2 regions of the Photobacterium swingsii genome follow, and region 2 is predicted to be linked to the other one. Evidence: riboswitches for the same ligand, from Rfam matches in the RefSeq annotation. Region 2 holds a riboswitch; the other holds the start of a gene.

Region 1 (8,724 bases), 1.4 Mb from region 2:
ATTAATCTTATTCTGCTTGATGTACCACTTAATGACCAAGGTGCACATTGTGCAGGAGAAAACGAGAATAAAAACGCTTTAAGGAACACATTGTGAATTTAAAAATTATGGGCAGTGCTTTGATCATTGCCGGTACTGCACTTGGTGCAGGTATGCTTGCTATCCCTATGGTATTGGCGCAATTCGGCCTACTGTGGGGTACTTTGTTAATGTTGGTGATTTGGTCTGGTACGACCTACGCGGCACTGCTTTTACTTGAAGCCAGCATTAAAGCGGGTGGTGGTTTAAGCATGAATACCATCGCACGCAAAACATTAGGTAAAGGTGGGCAAGTGGTCACTAACGGCTTGCTCTATGCATTGCTTGTCTGCCTATTGATGGCTTACATCATCGGCGCTGGCGACTTAGTGAAAAAAATGGCGGCAAGTGCAGGCATAGAACTCACTATGTTACAAACGCAAATTGCCTTTACGCTTATTGCGGGGATTGTCGTGGCAGCAGGTACAGCCGCCGTTGATAAGCTGAACCGTGTACTATTTGGCATGATGCTGGTTGTGCTTGTGATGACTCTGTTCTCACTGGTACCTTCTATTTCTATGGAAAACTTGATGACGGTTACGAGTGATAGCAAAGTTGATCTGATTAAAACCAGTTCAGTGTTGTTCACAAGTTTTGGCTTCATGGTCGTTATTCCATCATTAGTGACTTACAACGAAGGTGCATCGCAAAAACAACTGCGCAATATGGTGGTGATAGGATCTCTTATCCCATTGTTCTGCTATCTGCTTTGGTTATACGCAGCAGTAGGTAATCTTACTTCAGAGCAACTCGTTCACTTTGCTAACGTTTCAGAGCTAATTGCAGCTTTAGGCACAAAATATAGCAGCATTCATACGATTCTATCTGTATTTACTGGCCTTGCGCTTTTAACTTCATTCCTTGGTGTGGCTATGTCGCTTTATCACCAAAATGAAGATGCGTTTAAGCAAAATCGCGCTGTAACTTATGTATTAACCTTCATTTTCCCTTTGATTGGCGCCTTGTTAGCCGCAGATCAATTCCTGGCTGTATTAGGCTATGCCGGTATTATTCTTGTCTTCCTCGCGATTTTTGTGCCAATGGCTATGACAGTGAAAGTGCGTCAGCAGGACAGTTGTGGTAGTGGTGAGCAGTTGCTACAAACGGAGCAAGGCACATTGTACCAAGCCTCTGGCGGTAATATGGCGCTTGGTCTTAGCTTTGCGTTTGGCTGCTTCTTACTAATAGCCCAAATGATTTAATCTTATTGACCCATTTCTTCAATGAAAGGCATACCTAGGTATGCCTTTTTTATACATGCAAGAAAGCTTGCCTCCCATATGGATGGCTAATGCTGTATATCAGGCTGATATTCATAAATTGATAATAATCCAACTTGATTTGACATGAAATTATTTCGTAAGTATATTATGCGCACATTAATGCATTGCTCTTTATTGCTGGTTTAAATGGTGATGGAAATTTAGTTTTTTTTATTAAAACGCGGTTCAATTGCTATGTGTTTTGTGTCAAACTTCCGTGGCTTAGTAATGTGTCAGGTGTGCGCATGCTTATTGTTACTTAGCACTGAAACAATAATATTAAAAATTACTCAATTAATAATTGCTTAGTGGTAGACATTGATATGAATAAAGTTTTGTTAAAGCTAATGGTTGCTCTTGGTGTAGTGACTATGGTCGGTTGTTCAAGCATTGAAACAGCAGAAGACATTCAAAAGGCGGATTGTTATTTCCCTGATATGCCTTCGAAAGAAGCGCCGAAATGGATTTGTGAAGTTACACCACAAGGTTATGAAATTATTGGTGTAGGTTACGCGAAGAAAAGCGTTGCAGGTTCTGGCATTATGCGCGAAATAGCATTGAATAATGCGCAACAACGTTTGGCTTCGCAGCTAGAAAATAATATTAAAAGTAAGTTCGATGCAGTTACAAGACAGTCAAGCACAACAACCAAAACAGTCAGCGACGAGCATGTATCTGAAATGGTAGAAATCACCATTAACAATGTTGTTAGCACTGTGATTCGTGATGCTCGCGTAATGACTACGCTGACGTCACCAAGTGGCGGTATGTACACCTTAGTAGCAATGACTAACGATGCTTATCAAGCGAATATGGCTGCAGCAATTGAAAAAGCACGCAAAGATGAAATTTGGAGCAACCTTGATTCAGAAGAAGCGCAAGAAGCAATGAAGAAAGCGTTAGCATCTTTAGAGGGTTAATTGTATGAAAGCGATGATGAAAAGCTTGTTAGGCTTTACTGTACTTGCTGCAACGCTATTAACTTCAGGTTGTGCTTTTTACACTGAAGTGGGATCAACCATTGCGGCGCCAAGCAATAAAGGCATTAACTATAAGCAAATGGAAGTGAGTAACTTCTCTTCTTCTGAAAAAAGTAAAGGTCCTGTTTTTTCAAAGATGCTGCGTAGTAAGATTCGTGAATACGGTTATGCTGACCCAGCTAGCAAAGCGCTTGGCATTGTTGTTACTGGCGAGATCAGTTGGGACAAAGATGAGTCAACATGGAAAGAGGAAGTGAAATCGGATGATGGCAATTACTTCCGTTACTACGCAAAACGTACACGTTCTGCGACAGTCACTTACTCTGTGAAAAAGAATGGCCATGAAATTACCTCTGGTAACTATTTTAGCCAATCAAACAGTGAGAAAAATGACCTAGACAGCATAGGTGCAGCGCACGCTAAACTGCAAGGTTGGGACAGCATGAACAACTCGATTTTAGAAGACCTTTCTGTTCGTGTAGCCCAAGATCTGACGCCGCACCAAAAGTACATAACTGTACGCTTGCTAAGTGGTGATGATGAAAGTATTGATCTTGCAAATGAATATGCACAGCGCCAACGTTATGATCAAGCCTATGCTATGTACCAGCAAATTGCGCAAGCATCGCCAAACGTAGCTGATCAGGCAATTGCAACGCATAACATGGGTATGATTAAGTTCCTTGAGAGTGAATTTAAAAATGCTTATAAGCTGATCAAACAAGCGAATGTGATTGATCCAAAGAACATGGAAATCTTGGATTCAATTCCTATGGTTGAAAATTACTTCCAAATGAGCAAAAGTCATGATGAACAAATTAAATCTGCTTAGTGCTGCAACGGCATTACTGCTGCTTGCTGGTTGTGCTTCTGAGCCGAGTGTGATCGTTCACGTTCCACCAGCAAAGTCGAAGATCTTTGGTGATGTCAGCTCATGTGAAAGTCAGCTACAACTGCATGTTATTCATGAAACCGATCCCACAGGCGAGCGTATTTATGTTACGTCTGAGCAAACCGTTGTTGTAGCTGGCGGCGATCGCGATAGCATTACAACGCTTGAAGCAGCAGCTCGTGACCGTGCACTATCTTTAGCTGTGATGGAAACAAATGGTGTCGCAATTGAGAAGCACTTTACTCAAAATGAAACTGTGTTAGACCGCAATGGTTCACAGTCATCATACGGTGATGTGCAATCTTGCTTAACCAGCAAGGCTGTTGGTGTTGGTGTGGCGCAGCTTCGTCATTGTGATACTAAAACATTGCCTTCACGTCACATGGAAATGACCTGTGTTGTGGATGTCAAAGTGCCCAAGATGAAAGTTGAGCGCATGTAAGGGTTCTTCTTTTCGCTATGTAATCCACATGGCATAGATATTAAAACCAAGTGCTTGTCACTTGGTTTTTTTTATTAGAACAATCCTAATGGCTAGGGTGTCGGTACAATATTCACCCCATTAATTATCAAGTCATTCTTGTTGGATTAGTTATTAACAGTTTTGATGTAAACGACGGCTAAGGGTAGCTAGGAGAAATATCAGGCACGAAAAAAGCGATAATATACTAAGTACATTACCGTGGCGTTGTTGGTGCGAGGAGTAGGGAAGGCGAGTTTGACCGAACTATAGCCTTCCACTAATGTAAGCCTTTAAATGACCAAAAATAAAGGACTTACAGGCTTTTCACTGAGTACGAAAAAGTGAAAAGCGGCAATATGTTTGCGTGAGCTGATAATACCGACTTTGTTTGATCGCGGCTATAGCCTTGCCTTATGCTGTTTTCGACAAAATACACTAAAGTGTAAACTTATAATTACACGCTAAGGGTTGCGCTGATAAAGCAGTAAGTGATGATAAAGAGTAATGAGCAATATGTGCGGCTTGTCATGGTACGCCATGCAGAAACTGAGTGGAACCTAGCCGGCAAACTGCAAGGATGGCGAGACAGTCGCTTGACCTTAGCGGGTAGGAAAGCACTCTCAAGTTTCATTGCAAGGAACAATATTCCCCGTCAATATCCAGCAGACATTGTATATTCCAGCGATTTAGGCCGTGCTTTGGCATCTGCACGTATTATTTGTAATAAAAGTGGTGGATATATCGTGCCAGATCAACGTTTACGTGAAAGAAGATTTGGTATTCTCGAGGGTAAGCAAAAAAACGTATGTATTAATGGGTTTTTACATGCTAGGCACTGGTTTGCTTATCAAGGCCGCTATGAAAAATGCTTGGATGCGTGCTTGGCAATAGCAACTGAGCTACAGGCAGAAAGTGAAACTGCCTTTGAGCGTCGAGTCGTGGATTTTTTGCGTGCTTTAGTAAGACGACACGCAGGCAAAACGATTTACGTGGTTAGCCACGGTGAGTGGATTCGCTGTGCAAACAATATTTTGCATGGGCGAACATCGTGGGCATACGGGCAAGGTATTCCGATGAATACTGAAATGAATATTTTTGAGCTAAAGCCACCGCAGCTTAATTTAAGTGAATGAATAGTAAATATTATTGTTGATAACTAGAGGCATATCATTAAACTAGTTTGATAATAAACCACATAATAAGTAATGTCATTTTAGCCCAAAGGCTGAGTGATCATGGTGAAAGATAAATGCAAACTAATAGCTTTATCGACCATGCAGGGAATCAGGTGAAAAACCTGAACTGTACCCGCAACTGTAAGCGATGAGCTTTAACTGAGCCACTGAGTAATGACGATATTACTTGGGAAGGGGTTAAAGCGGTTTAGTCGTTAGTCAGGATACCTGTTACTTCATTAGCTTCCGAATTCTGAGCGGGGATACTCAGCATCGTACCTTCCAGCGATTTCTCTATCGTTGCGTTCGGCTATTCGGGGGTTATTGTATTTAAACCCCAGTAATGGATGTCGAGCTTTTCGCAAAGCTAAACAGCATTACCTCGATGGAATGGTAAAGCGCCATGGCGATTGATAAAACTTGTGGAGTGGACTTTGGTCACCAAGGTTAAACGCTCAAAAAAACGCAGCGATTTACGTTCAGGTTTTACGACTGGCGCTTGTGCCGCAGCGGCTAGTCGCGCTGCGGCGCATACATTGCTCACTGGGCTGTTACCGTCGTTTGTTACTATCACCTTACCGAACCTAGAATCTGCCACCTTTGCTATTGCACGCCTTGAAGTTCATGCCGAGGGTGTACTGGCTGGTATTATCAAAGATGCAGGCGATGATCCTGATTGTACCCATGACGCTGAAATTCAGTGCTTTGCACGGTGGCGTGATCAAGCGGGGATTTCGCTTGATGGTGGCATTGGGGTTGCGCGAGTCACCTTACCCGGGCTGGAGTTACCTGTTGGGCAGCCTGCGATAAACCCAGTGCCTCGGGCTAATATCCTCGATATGGTACAGCTCGAATGGAATCTAAACGTCGATACCAAACCAAGTAATGGTTGTCAGCAAGGTATTGCGTTAGAAATCCGTGTACCTGATGGTGAAGAACGAGCCAAAGAAACCATAGGTCCCCGTTTAGGATTAATCGGCGGTATTTCTATTCTTGGCACGCGAGGCACGGTCAAACCTTATTCCACTTCTGCTTTTTCTGCTTCAGTGCGTCAATCGGTGCAAATTGCTAACGCGAACCAACAAAATCACGTCGTGCTCACGACCGGATCTCGCTCAGAAAATTCAGCCATGGCAATGCTGCCACATTTAGACGGTATCTGCTTTATTCAAGCTGGCGATTTTGTCGGCGTTGGCCTACGTGCCAGTAAGCGTTATCAGGTACAAACGGTGACGGTTGTCGCCATGATAGGCAAGTTAGCCAAAATGGTGGCTGGTCACATGATGACGCATGTCTCAGGCCGTGCTATCGACTTTCAGTTATTGGCGGATCTTGCGGTACAAGCTGAGTGCTCAGCAGATTTGTGCCAGCAAATAAGAGACGCAAATACGGGTCGCCATGTTTTAGATTTATGGCGTGAAACGTCTCCACAAGCCTTTTTAGATCTGTTGTGCCAACAAGCTGCGGAACATGCCGCAGTATACGTCGACCATTATCTTGATATCGAATTTCGATTAATTGATTTTGATGGCCGCTTATTGGCCATGCATCGCTCGCCATCTCATCATCACATGCTTAGTGACAGTACAAGCAAAAGCAATATTTATACTAAAAGTGCGCAAGTACCACCCTCAGCTCATAAGGATATACCATGAATAAGATGCAGCAAATGACTGCACAAGGTCGACAAATCGAGAATAATTCGTTCGCGATTATCGACCATGAAATAGAAGCCTTTCACGGTGGACACTCGTTCACACCTGTTGAATGGAATGTCGTGCGTCGGGCCATCCACACTACAGGGGATTTTGAGTACGCTCAGTTATTTCAGTTCAGTGATGATGCGGTGAGTTTGGGCATTCAAGCCCTACAAATAGGGGCTAACATTATTACCGATGTCACCATGATATCGACAGGTTTGAGCCAGCAGCGTCTATCTGTACATGGTAACCAAGCTCACTGCTTTATCAGCCACCCAACAGTGATTGAACGGGCCAAAGCCAGCGGTGAAACCCGAGCTATACAAGCGATGCAATATGCACGAGATGCTGGCGTATTAGATGGCGCTATTATTGCTATTGGGAACGCGCCGACAGCCTTGTTTGAGATTTTACGTATGGTGGAAGTCGGTGAGGCTAAACCTGCGCTGATCATAGGTATTCCTGTTGGCTTTGTGAAAGCGGAAGAATCAAAGCAAGCATTGACTGAACAAAGCGCTATTCCTTATATCGCCAGTGTGGGACGCAAAGGGGGAAGCCCATTAGTGGTTTCAACGATTCATGCTTTGCTGATGGAGTCGGTCTAATGCTCAGTGGTGATATTGCCCCTTCCGAGCTGCCTGCGATCACGGTTGTGGGTGTGCCAGAAGATGGTTGCATGAGCTTAACCAGCCGTGCGGTAAACGCGGTGGCGCAAGCTCGGGTTGTTGCTGGTAACGATCGTTTATTGACTTGGTTTCCTCAGTGTAAGGGGAAGCGGCTATCAATGGCGCAAGGCTACAAAGCGTGGTTAGCAGCAGTATTAGAAGAAAGTGAAGAGGGCGGTGTGGTTATCTTAGCATCGGGTGATCCTCTGTTTTACAGTATAGGTAAAACACTAAGTAACCACTTACCTTCAGCAGAGCTGCGTTTTATTCCTAGTCCATCATCCATGCAGTTGGCGTTTAGTCGTTTAGCATTGCCGTGGCAAGACGCCACTTGTTTATCTGTTCATGGTCGTCCGTTAACGGGCCTTGTCAGCCAAATTCAGCAGGGGGAACTGTTTTGTGTGTTAACGGACAGCAATAATCACCCTGGCGCCATCGCTAAGCACTTACTGACTTATCATCAGGCGCATTGGCAGGTATGGGTTTGTGAACAATTAGGTGGTATAGAAGAGAGAGTCACGGCGTTCACGGTGGCTGAGTTAGCCACAAAGCAAGTTGATGATTTTAATCCGCTCAACCTTGTTGTGTTACAACGTCAGCAAGCGCTCTATTGGGGCGGTTATGGTCAATATGCGGCTGATAACAGTTTTGAAAAGCGAATGCCGAAGCGTGGCTTAATCACCAAGCAACCTATTCGTCATTTAGCTTTGAGTAGCATGCGTATTCGTCCTGACCACTGTGTTTGGGACATAGGTACAGGTTCAGGTTCGGTCGCGATTGAAGCGGCTAAGCAGTGTTGGCAGGGGCAGGTTTATACCTTGGAATCCAACAACGATTGTTATGAATCGATTGAAGCCAATATTGCTGCTCATGCGACCGATAATGTGCAACTGCTGAAAGTGAAAGCACCCGAAGAATTGGCCAATTTGCCTCAAGCCAATAGCGTATTTATTGGTGGCAGTCGTGGTGAAATGGCAGCAATCCTTGATACATGTTGGCAGCGTTTAGCCGATGATGGCGTTATTGTTGCCACCGCCGTCACCATAGATTCAGTCGCCGAACTTCATACTTGGTCAAAACAGCGCAACGTCAAGGCGCTAGTGCAAATGGTCTCTGTTTCTCAGGGGGTACCATTAGCACATTACACCCGCTATCAAGCAGAAAACCCGATTCATCTTTTTATCTTTGATAAACGTCTTCAAACAGAACCACACAGCGAAAATAATAATGATTAAACAATTAGGCAAGCTCTACGCTGTAGGGGTGGGAACTGGCGACAGTGAACTACTGACATTAAAAGCACACCGATTAATCAGCACAGTGGATGTTGTGGCGTTTCCTGAAAAGGATAAAGGCTCGCAGGCGTCTTTTGCTCACCAGATCGTTTCAGGTGCGGTACAAGATGAAGAGATCCAGGGTGAAAAGCTGTTTTTACATTTTCCAATGAGCCGTGATCCGCAGATCAATATTCCTGCGTGGCGTGAAGCGGCACTGTCGTTAATTGCGCGC
Region 2 (8,724 bases):
AAAATAATCGATGGTATTACCATCCCCTTTTTGCTCCATGATCGCTTGCCCGATATGAATGATCTCCGCTGCTCGCTCACCAAAACAGTGGATCCCTAAGATCTCTTTGGTTTCACGGTGGAAAAGAATCTTTAAGCTGCCCACTTCTGTCCCTGCTATTTGGGCACGCGCGAGGTGCTTAAATTGAGATCGTCCTACTTCATAAGGAACTTTTTCTGCCGTCAGTTGTTGCTCGGTTTTACCCACTGAACTGATTTCAGGGATGGTGTAGATCCCTGTTGGGATATGATCGATTAAACTGCCTTGGGCTTCTCCTTTACTGATCGCTTGCGCGACATAACGGCCTTGATCATAAGCGGCGCTGGCTAGGCTTGGATAGCCAATCACATCGCCGACGGCATAAACATGTTCGACATCGGTACGGTAGTTTTGATTAACTTTGAGTTGGCCGCGAGAATCGGGGGCTAACCCCACTTTATCAAGATTCAGTCTATCGGTATTCCCTGTACGCCCGTTGGCATAAAGTAGGCAATCAGCTCGCATCTTTTTGCCTGATTCAAGGTGTAAAATCACGCCATCTTCAGTGCCTTCAATCCGTTCATAAGTTTCGCCATTGCGGATCATCGCACCGCTATTCCAGAGATGATAAGAAAGTGAGTCAGAAATCTCGTTATCTAAAAATTCCAATAAGCGATCGCGAGTATTAATTAAATCTACTTTGACACCTAGTCCACGGAAAATGGAAGCATACTCACTGCCAATCACGCCTGCGCCATAAATAATGATATGACGAGGGTCGTGCTTGAGTTGCAGTATCGAGTCGCTGTCGTACACCCGTGAGTGGGTAAAATCGACATCAACGGGCTGATAAGGGCGGGAACCTGTCGCTATGACGAAAGTATCAGCGTGGTATAAATCGTGGCTGCCATCTTTATTGCGTACCTGCACGGTATGGGAGTCGATAAAGCTGGCTTCACCAAAAATAATGCTGCATTGATTGCGATCGTAAAACCCTTGGCGCATACGGGTTTGTTTATTCACGACATCTTGAGCATGGCCTAAGATCTGGCTGAATGTGCTGTGCAAGCTAGAGTTATTTTTGCAGTACAGTGGGTTTTGATTGAATTCGATGATCCGACTGACGGCGTGACGAAGTGCTTTTGAAGGTATAGTTCCCCAGTGAGTACAGCCGCCACCCACGCTATCTTCGCGCTCTATAATGGCGACATTGAGCCCTGCCTTGGTCAGCCCCATCGCAGCCCCTTCGCCACCAGGTCCGCTACCAATTACGATGGCATCAAAGTGCTGGGCGGTTTGTCGATTTTTCTTTGTCATTGGCTTGGCCTTTATTATCATCCATGCAACATTGCCGTAGCAGCAGTTTAACCTTGATTTTGCTGGTGGAAAATCAGTTGATGGCCATAGCTCGGTAGCGATCACGTTGTCAGCGCATTGCAAACTAACCTTGCAAGCCTCTCCGGCGAAAATATGCTAGTTTGTGAGCCAGTAGTAAAAAGTGACAATTGTCGCTTTGATTCAGTTTGAGTCAGGATTTACTATGGTCTGATTAATTTCATAAGAGCCTTATCGAAAGATCAGGATTCTCGCTGAACTGGTAGTGAAAACCGCGTATAGTTGCAGCAAAGAGTATTAGAGAACCAATAGATTCATGGGTATTAGGGCTCAACAAAAAGAAAAAACCCGTCGCTCGCTTATTGATGCTGCATTTAGTCAGCTTTGCGCTGATCGTAGTTTTTCCAGTTTAAGTTTACGTGAAGTTGCGCGCGAAGCGGGGATAGCTCCCACCTCTTTTTATCGTCACTTTAAAGACATGGACGAGCTTGGCCTTACCATGGTTGATGAAGGTGGCTTGATTCTGCGTCAGTTGATGCGTCAGGCCCGTCAGCGTATTGCTGAGGAAGGTAGTGTTATTCGCACTTCTGTTGAAACGTTCATGGAATTTATCGAAGGCAGCCCTAACGTATTTCGGTTGCTGCTGCGTGAACGTTCGGGAACATCGACGGCATTTCGCGCCGCCGTTGCCCGTGAAATTCAACATTTTGTAGCGGAACTTGCTGAGTATTTAGAGGCCAAAACAGGGGTGACGCACGAAGAAGCGTATACTCAAGCGGAGGCTTCCGTCACATTAGTATTCAGTTCTGGTGCAGAAGCACTGGATCTAGACAGTCATGCGCGTGCTGAGCATGCCGAACGGCTGATCATGCAATTACGAATGATTGCAAAGGGTGCCTATTGGTACCGCAAAGAGCGTGAGCGTCGTGAGCTCAGGCAGAAACTCTAACCTTATTTTGCTGGTGAAGAATATGAACAAGGAACAAGTAAAAGCTGAACGTAAAACATTGATTTTGTCTTTGTTAGCGGGTTTATGTGGCAATGCAACGTTGGCGGTATTTACGTCAAGTGCCGTTGCCTTCTCCGTTTTCCCTGTGATCGCTTTTGCCTTGGCAGTGTACTGCCTATACCAAGAATACTTAACCAAACCTATGTCTGAAGGCACGCCGGCTATTGCGTTTGCTTGTTTCCTAGTGGGTGCATTTGGTTATTCCTCTTTCCTACGCGCACAAATGCCAGAGATGGGTTCAAACTTCTTACCACTGATGATTTCACTTGGCTTGTTGTTCTGGGTTGCGGTGAAACTCGGTGTGATGGGCAAGAAAGACGAAGCGGCAGCTTAATCGTCTATCTACTCAAAAAGATAATAAAAAAGGCGCTGAGAGCGCCTTTTTTGTATCTATTATCCTGCTTTACTTCATTGAGCTTACTTACGCTCTAGCAGTACACCTGCTTCCATGTGGTGGGTGTAAGGGAATTGGTCAAACAGTGCAAAGCGCGTGATGTTGTGCGTTTCGCTTAGAATGGCCAAGTTCTCTTTTAATGTGTCTGGGTTACATGAAATATACATGATGCGTTCGTAGCCTTGCACCATACGACATGTGCCTTCATCCATACCTGAACGCGGTGGATCAACGAAGATAGTGTTGCAGTTGTAACTCTGTAAATCGACATTCTGGGCTTTTAGGCGACGGAATTCACGTTTGCCTTCCATTGCATCGGTAAAGTCTTCTGCAGACATACGAATGATTTGCACGTTGTCGATGTTATTGATAGCAATGTTAAATTGCGCTGAGTCGACCGATGGCTTTGCGAGTTCAGTTGCGAGTACACGCTCAAAGTTTTGTGCTAGGGCCAGTGAGAAGTTACCGTTACCGCAGTAAAGTTCCAGCAGATCACCTTTACTCTCTTGGGTGCAATCTACTGCCCATTCCAGCATTTTTTGTGCAACTTCACCGTTAGGTTGGGTGAAGCTATTTTCAACTTGCTTGTAGGTCAGTACACGATCATGCACTTTCAGTTTTTCGATAACATGTTCTTGGTCGAGGACAATCTTTTGCTTACGTGCACGGCCGATGAAGTTCAGGTTAAAGCCTTCATCATTTAAACGCTGTTTTAACGCTTTCGCTTCAGCTTCCCACTCTTCATCTAATTGACGGTGATAAAGCAATGAAACCAGAATCTCACCGCTGAGTGTCGAAAGGAAGTCTACTTGGAATAGCTTATGACGTAGTGCTTTTACAGGTTTTAATGCATCAACTAGCAGTGGCATTAAGTCGTTAATCAGACGACTTGCAGCAGGGAATTGGTCAACACGGTATTTCTCACGCGTTGCTTGGTTGAACATAACGTAATAAAGGTCTTCACCTTCGTGCCATACACGAAATTCAGCGCGCATGCGGTAATGTTCAGCAGGTGAGGCAAAAACCTCCAACTCTGGCGTTTCAAAATCTGCAAAGATATTTTGAATACGCTCTGCTTTCTCATCCAACTGAAGTTGGTAATCAGCGGGATTAATTGCGGTGGATGCCATTTGTTTGCCTCAAACTGCTCAAATTAAGAGCGGAGATTTTATTGTATTGCTGCGCGATGTCCAGTCTTGAGGCCGATAAAGTGTCAAAGCCGGCGCTTATTTGCTGCTAAACATAAACAAAGCTAGACAATTATTGTTGGGCTTACTAGGATTCGCGATGCGCTGGTTTGCCATGATGGCTAGGGAATACGGTGGAAATCCGTAACTGACGCGCAGCGGTAATAGAGAACGAAAGCACACGGACGTTGTTCCAAACACTGTTTTGTCTATTTAGCTCAGCAATAGATGAAATGGGAAGTTGTTGCCGTAGGCGGTGTAAACCTCGCTCTTAAGTCCGAATACCAACCAGTGCTTCGAAGCAATGTGCTTAGTAATAAACGCGACTTAAGGTATCCAACATAATGAAAAAAACGCTCTTAGCAGTGGCGTTAGCCCCTCTATTTATTCAAAGTCAGGCTTTTGCGACCGAAACATCAACCGATGATGTCATGGTGGTAACCGCGAACCGATTTGAACAGCCTCTCTCTACTGTCATTGCATCAACGGATGTAGTGACAAAAGCACAGATTGAAAGCCGTCAATTAAAAACACTTACTGATGTTCTAAAGTGGTTGCCTGGTGTGCAAGTTACTAACAATGGTGGCCTTGGCCAATCAAGCTCGGTATCCATTCGTGGTAGTTCTTCTAAGCATGTTGTTGTGCTTTATAACGGTGTTCGTTTAGGAAGTGCGACAACAGGGAGTGCAAACTTTTCAGCAATTCCGTTAGTTGGTGTTGAAAAAGTAGAGTTAGTGCGAGGCCCTCGTGCTGCAGTATATGGTGCAGATGCTATTGGTGGTGTGATCAATATTGTGACGACCAGTCATATTGAAGGCGATCAAGGCGTTATTTCTGCCGGCATAGGAAGTGATGAATATCTGCAAGGGCAAGCATCCGTTGCTAGTCAGCTGGGTGAGAATAGTTGGCTAAAAGTTGGTGTGAATAGCGAGTCAGCAGAAGGTTTTGATGTCTCTGGTGAAGGGTTTAACCCAGATCAACCAGATGATGATGGCTTCCGTCGTCAAGATCTGTCTTTAGAGTTAGGTAGTCAATTTACGCCAACTCTTCGTGGCCGCGTTTTAGGCTTTTATCACACTAGCTTGAATGAGTATGAATACTATATTTCAAATGGTCAGAAATCACCGGATGAGCAAGAGTCAAAGCTATTCAATGTCTCAGGCCAGCTGGAATACAGCCGTGATAAATTGGGGTCAGCACTTACTATCTCTAAAAACCAAGATTCCAGTGATAATAAAGGTGGAGAATTCCCTGGCAGTAAGATTGTGACAGATCGCTATGTCATTAACTGGTTGAACTCTTACCAACTGACTGAAAGCGTCTTAATTCAAGGTGGCATTGATTATCAAAATGATTCGGTCGCGGACTCAAACTTGTGGAATTCATCGAAGGGTAAATTTGAGTCATACGATGGGACTAGTCGTTATAATCGTGCTGCCTTTTTATCGTCGTTTGTTAATTTAGGTGATGCGCAGTTCGAAGCTAGTGTACGCTACGATGATAATGAGGCTTTTGGCAGCTACACAACTTGGCAGTTGGGGGCTGGCTATGGCGTAACGGATAATATTCGTGTAATTGCATCTGCTGGAACAGGTTTCCAAGCGCCAACCTTTAATGATTTATATTGGCCGGGTTACGGTAATAAAGAGCTTAAGCCTGAAGAGTCTTTTAATTATGAGGCTGGGGTTGAGGCATATTACTCTTTTGCTGATTTTAGAGTGGTGGGTTATTCCAACAAAATTGATAACCTCATAACTTACCAAGGAAAAGATAAAGAGCTAGAGAGTTCTAGCGCCGATATTAAAGGTATCGAGATTTCAGCAAACTTTGATACGGGCCCTTTTTCTCACATGGTATCGCTTGATTTACTGGATCACGATAATAAAGTGAATGTGGCTGGCTTTGGGAAACCGACGGATATTCAATCAAAAAAACTCGCACGTAAGGCTAATGAAGTGGCTAAGTGGTTAGTGAGTTATACGTATGATGAGTGGCAAGCTGACTTGAGTTATATGTATCAAGGTAAGCGCTATGATGATTCAAAAAATACGATTGAACTCGAACCGTATAGCTTAGTTGATGTCTCAGCGTCTTATGCTATCAACACTCGCTGGGTCGTTAGAGGAAAAGTTGCTAATTTATTAGATAAAGAGTATCAAACAGCCAATACGTATAATACTCAGCGTCGCGCTTTCTACCTGACAACGACATATCAGTTCTAACAAGGTATTTATTGTTCAAGGCCGCGATATAGCGGCCTTCTTTATATCTATTTTATAACCACATAGTGTTGATAAAACATGAAACCCATTAATGTTGTTATCAGTTGGAGTTCGGGCAAAGACTCGACACTGACACTACTTCGCTTATTAGACGATCCTCAATACAGGGTTGTGGGGTTGGTTACCACCTACCTAGAAGATGAAGTGCCTTTTCAGGCTACCCCGATAGATGTTGTTCGCCAACAAGCAAGTCTAATAGGTTTGCCTTTGATTACCGTTGCTCTGCCAAGTGTATTTCCACCGAATGACGTGTACCAGTCGATGGTAGTTAATAGCTTAAAAACATCGAAGCTAGAAATAGATGCTGTCGCGTTCGGGGATATGTTCTGCAATGGTATTGCAGACTACCGCCGTAGCTATATTGAACCCGCGGGTTGGCAGTGCATTTTTCCATTGATGGGTGAAAGTAGCCAAGATCTAGCGAAAGAAATACTCACCCGAGGCATCGAAACACTGGTGACTACGGTGGATACGGAGCAACTAGATAGTCGCTATTGTGGTCAATGGTATAGTGCTGAGTTTATTGCGGCTTTACCTAGTGGTGTTGATCCTTGTGGTGAAGATGGTGAGTTTCATACATTAGTCGTGGCTGCTCCCTGCTTTAAAGGTCAACTTGAAATAGTACCTTCTTATATAGACCGAACAGCTAGATTTCATTATCAACGCTATCAATATTCTATTGGCTAATGTTGGTTTCTGAACGATAAAAATCGCAGTATGATAGCCTCTGTTTTTATCACCTAGGTATCATGTGTTGTGAGAAGTGTTCTGATTTTTGATTCTGGAGTCGGTGGGTTATCGGTATATCAAGAGATCCGTGCACTACTTCCGCATGAGCATTATGTTTACGCTTTCGATAATGCGGCTTTCCCTTATGGTGAGCTGGAAGAGTCGGTACTGATTGCTCGGACATCGAAAATTGTGTCACAGCTAGTGCAAAAACACAGTGTTGATTTAGTGGTGATTGCCTGTAATACCGCGAGCACTATTGTCTTACCTACGTTAAGAACACAATTAGATATCCCTGTGGTAGGAGTCGTTCCTGCAATAAAACCTGCTGCTGCTTTAAGCCAAAAAAAGGTTATTGGCCTATTGGCCACGCCTGCAACAGTAAAACGCCGTTATACCCAAGAGCTAATTGCTGAATTTGCAAAAGATTGCGAAGTGCTGATGATAGGCTCAACACGATTGGTTGAAATCGCAGAACAAAAGTTACGAGGTGAACTCGTTTCAGTTGCCGAGATCCAAGAAATACTTTCTCCTTGGCTTGAGCGTGTTGACGGTATTGTATTGGGGTGTACGCATTTCCCTCTGATCAAGAATGAAATTCAACAGGCTTTTTCCACACCCGTGCAAATCATTGATTCGGGGAAAGCGATAGCAAATCGTGTGAAGGCGCTACTTGGTGAAAGTGATAGTAAGAGTAAATCCGTAAAAGCGAACATTACATACAACAGTGCCGCTTCACATCATGAAGCGGCACTGAATATTTTTCTTATTGAGTTAGGGTTAAGCCCTATTAAGAATCTAAATCTTCCCCATTTTTAGGCTCATTAGCCTCACGTACTTTCAGTGTGCGTTGGCCGTATTCTTTGTTGTTTAGGTTAGTGATAGCCGTTGCGACATCGGCACTATTCATAACAACAAAGCCAAACCCTCTACGTTTACCTGTACGTTTGTCTTTCATTAGGCGAACAGCGAAGACTTCACCATGTTCAGAAAATAACTCTTTTACGTCATTTTCATTTGCACGATAAGGCAGATTGCCAACGTAAATTGTTTTACTTGAACTCGAAGTAGAAGATGAGTCATCAGAAGTTGCAGCTGTAGAAGATGTTCCTTGCATAAAGTGGACAGCTAACCCAGATAGGATGACACCTAACGCGAAGGCGATAGAAGGTGAGATATCGATAAAGCTCATGATTAAAGCCCCTAGTACAGCGAGAGCTATGATTGTTACTAAAGTTTGATTGGATAATTTCATATTCAATACTACGTCGTCGTAAATAGTAAGAAGAATGCTTATTGGTTATTTTAACATCAGAATCACATTGATATTACTTTCATTGACTTATAATTGCCAGTAAGTGAATGTGACGATCGTCAAATGTTGCCCTGTGCAGGCTAAATAACACATTAGGTTAAATGTTCACCGGTTGCATATTTTTTTGATAAAAAGGCTTGTCAGTGCGATCTAAATCTCTATAATGCCGCCTCACTGACACGGAGAGCTGCTTACCAAACAGGTAAAAGAAGCAACGAGTTAGTGTGGTGAAAGCCTCTAAAATAAAGTTTCAAAAAGTGTTTGACACTTACGATGATTTCTTTAGAATGGCGCACCTCTTCAGAGCGAAAGCGAAGAAGAAAGTTCTTTAACAATTTGACCATGCAATCTGTGTGGGCACTCGTGAAATGAATAGTCAAAAAGATTATATCAATGAACTGAGTGACCAATACAAATAACAAGTTTACTTATTATTTGGCACAGTCAATTCGAAT

What was found. Region 2 has a riboswitch for cobalamin ahead of OCU77_RS16515 (TonB-dependent receptor domain-containing protein). Riboswitches for the same ligand answer to the same signal wherever they lie in the genome.
Region 1: linked by a shared signal. The riboswitch ahead of OCU77_RS10530 (cobalt-precorrin-5B (C(1))-methyltransferase) and the one ahead of OCU77_RS16515 (TonB-dependent receptor domain-containing protein) in region 2 are both predicted to bind cobalamin.

The regions. Positions count from the first base shown of each region.
Region 1 is NZ_AP024852.1:2,275,457-2,284,180, reverse strand. Features, by position in the region: gene OCU77_RS10555 (amino acid permease) at 93-1,280, shown strand; gene OCU77_RS10550 (LPP20 family lipoprotein) at 1,664-2,260, shown strand; gene OCU77_RS10545 (tetratricopeptide repeat protein) at 2,265-3,152, shown strand; gene OCU77_RS10540 (hypothetical protein) at 3,127-3,654, shown strand; gene OCU77_RS10535 (histidine phosphatase family protein) at 4,167-4,808, shown strand; cobalamin riboswitch at 4,889-5,100, shown strand; gene OCU77_RS10530 (cobalt-precorrin-5B (C(1))-methyltransferase) at 5,285-6,505, shown strand; gene OCU77_RS10525 (precorrin-8X methylmutase) at 6,502-7,155, shown strand; gene OCU77_RS10520 (bifunctional cobalt-precorrin-7 (C(5))-methyltransferase/cobalt-precorrin-6B (C(15))-methyltransferase) at 7,155-8,450, shown strand; gene cobI (precorrin-2 C(20)-methyltransferase) at 8,443-8,724, shown strand, end outside.
Region 2 is NZ_AP024852.1:3,628,607-3,637,330, reverse strand. Features, by position in the region: gene sthA (Si-specific NAD(P)(+) transhydrogenase) at 1-1,335, opposite strand, end outside; gene fabR (HTH-type transcriptional repressor FabR) at 1,670-2,302, shown strand; gene OCU77_RS16525 (YijD family membrane protein) at 2,325-2,696, shown strand; gene trmA (tRNA (uridine(54)-C5)-methyltransferase TrmA) at 2,780-3,886, opposite strand; cobalamin riboswitch at 4,033-4,250, shown strand; gene OCU77_RS16515 (TonB-dependent receptor domain-containing protein) at 4,288-6,165, shown strand; gene OCU77_RS16510 (Dph6-related ATP pyrophosphatase) at 6,244-6,912, shown strand; gene murI (glutamate racemase) at 6,982-7,773, shown strand; gene OCU77_RS16500 (RNA recognition motif domain-containing protein) at 7,745-8,209, opposite strand.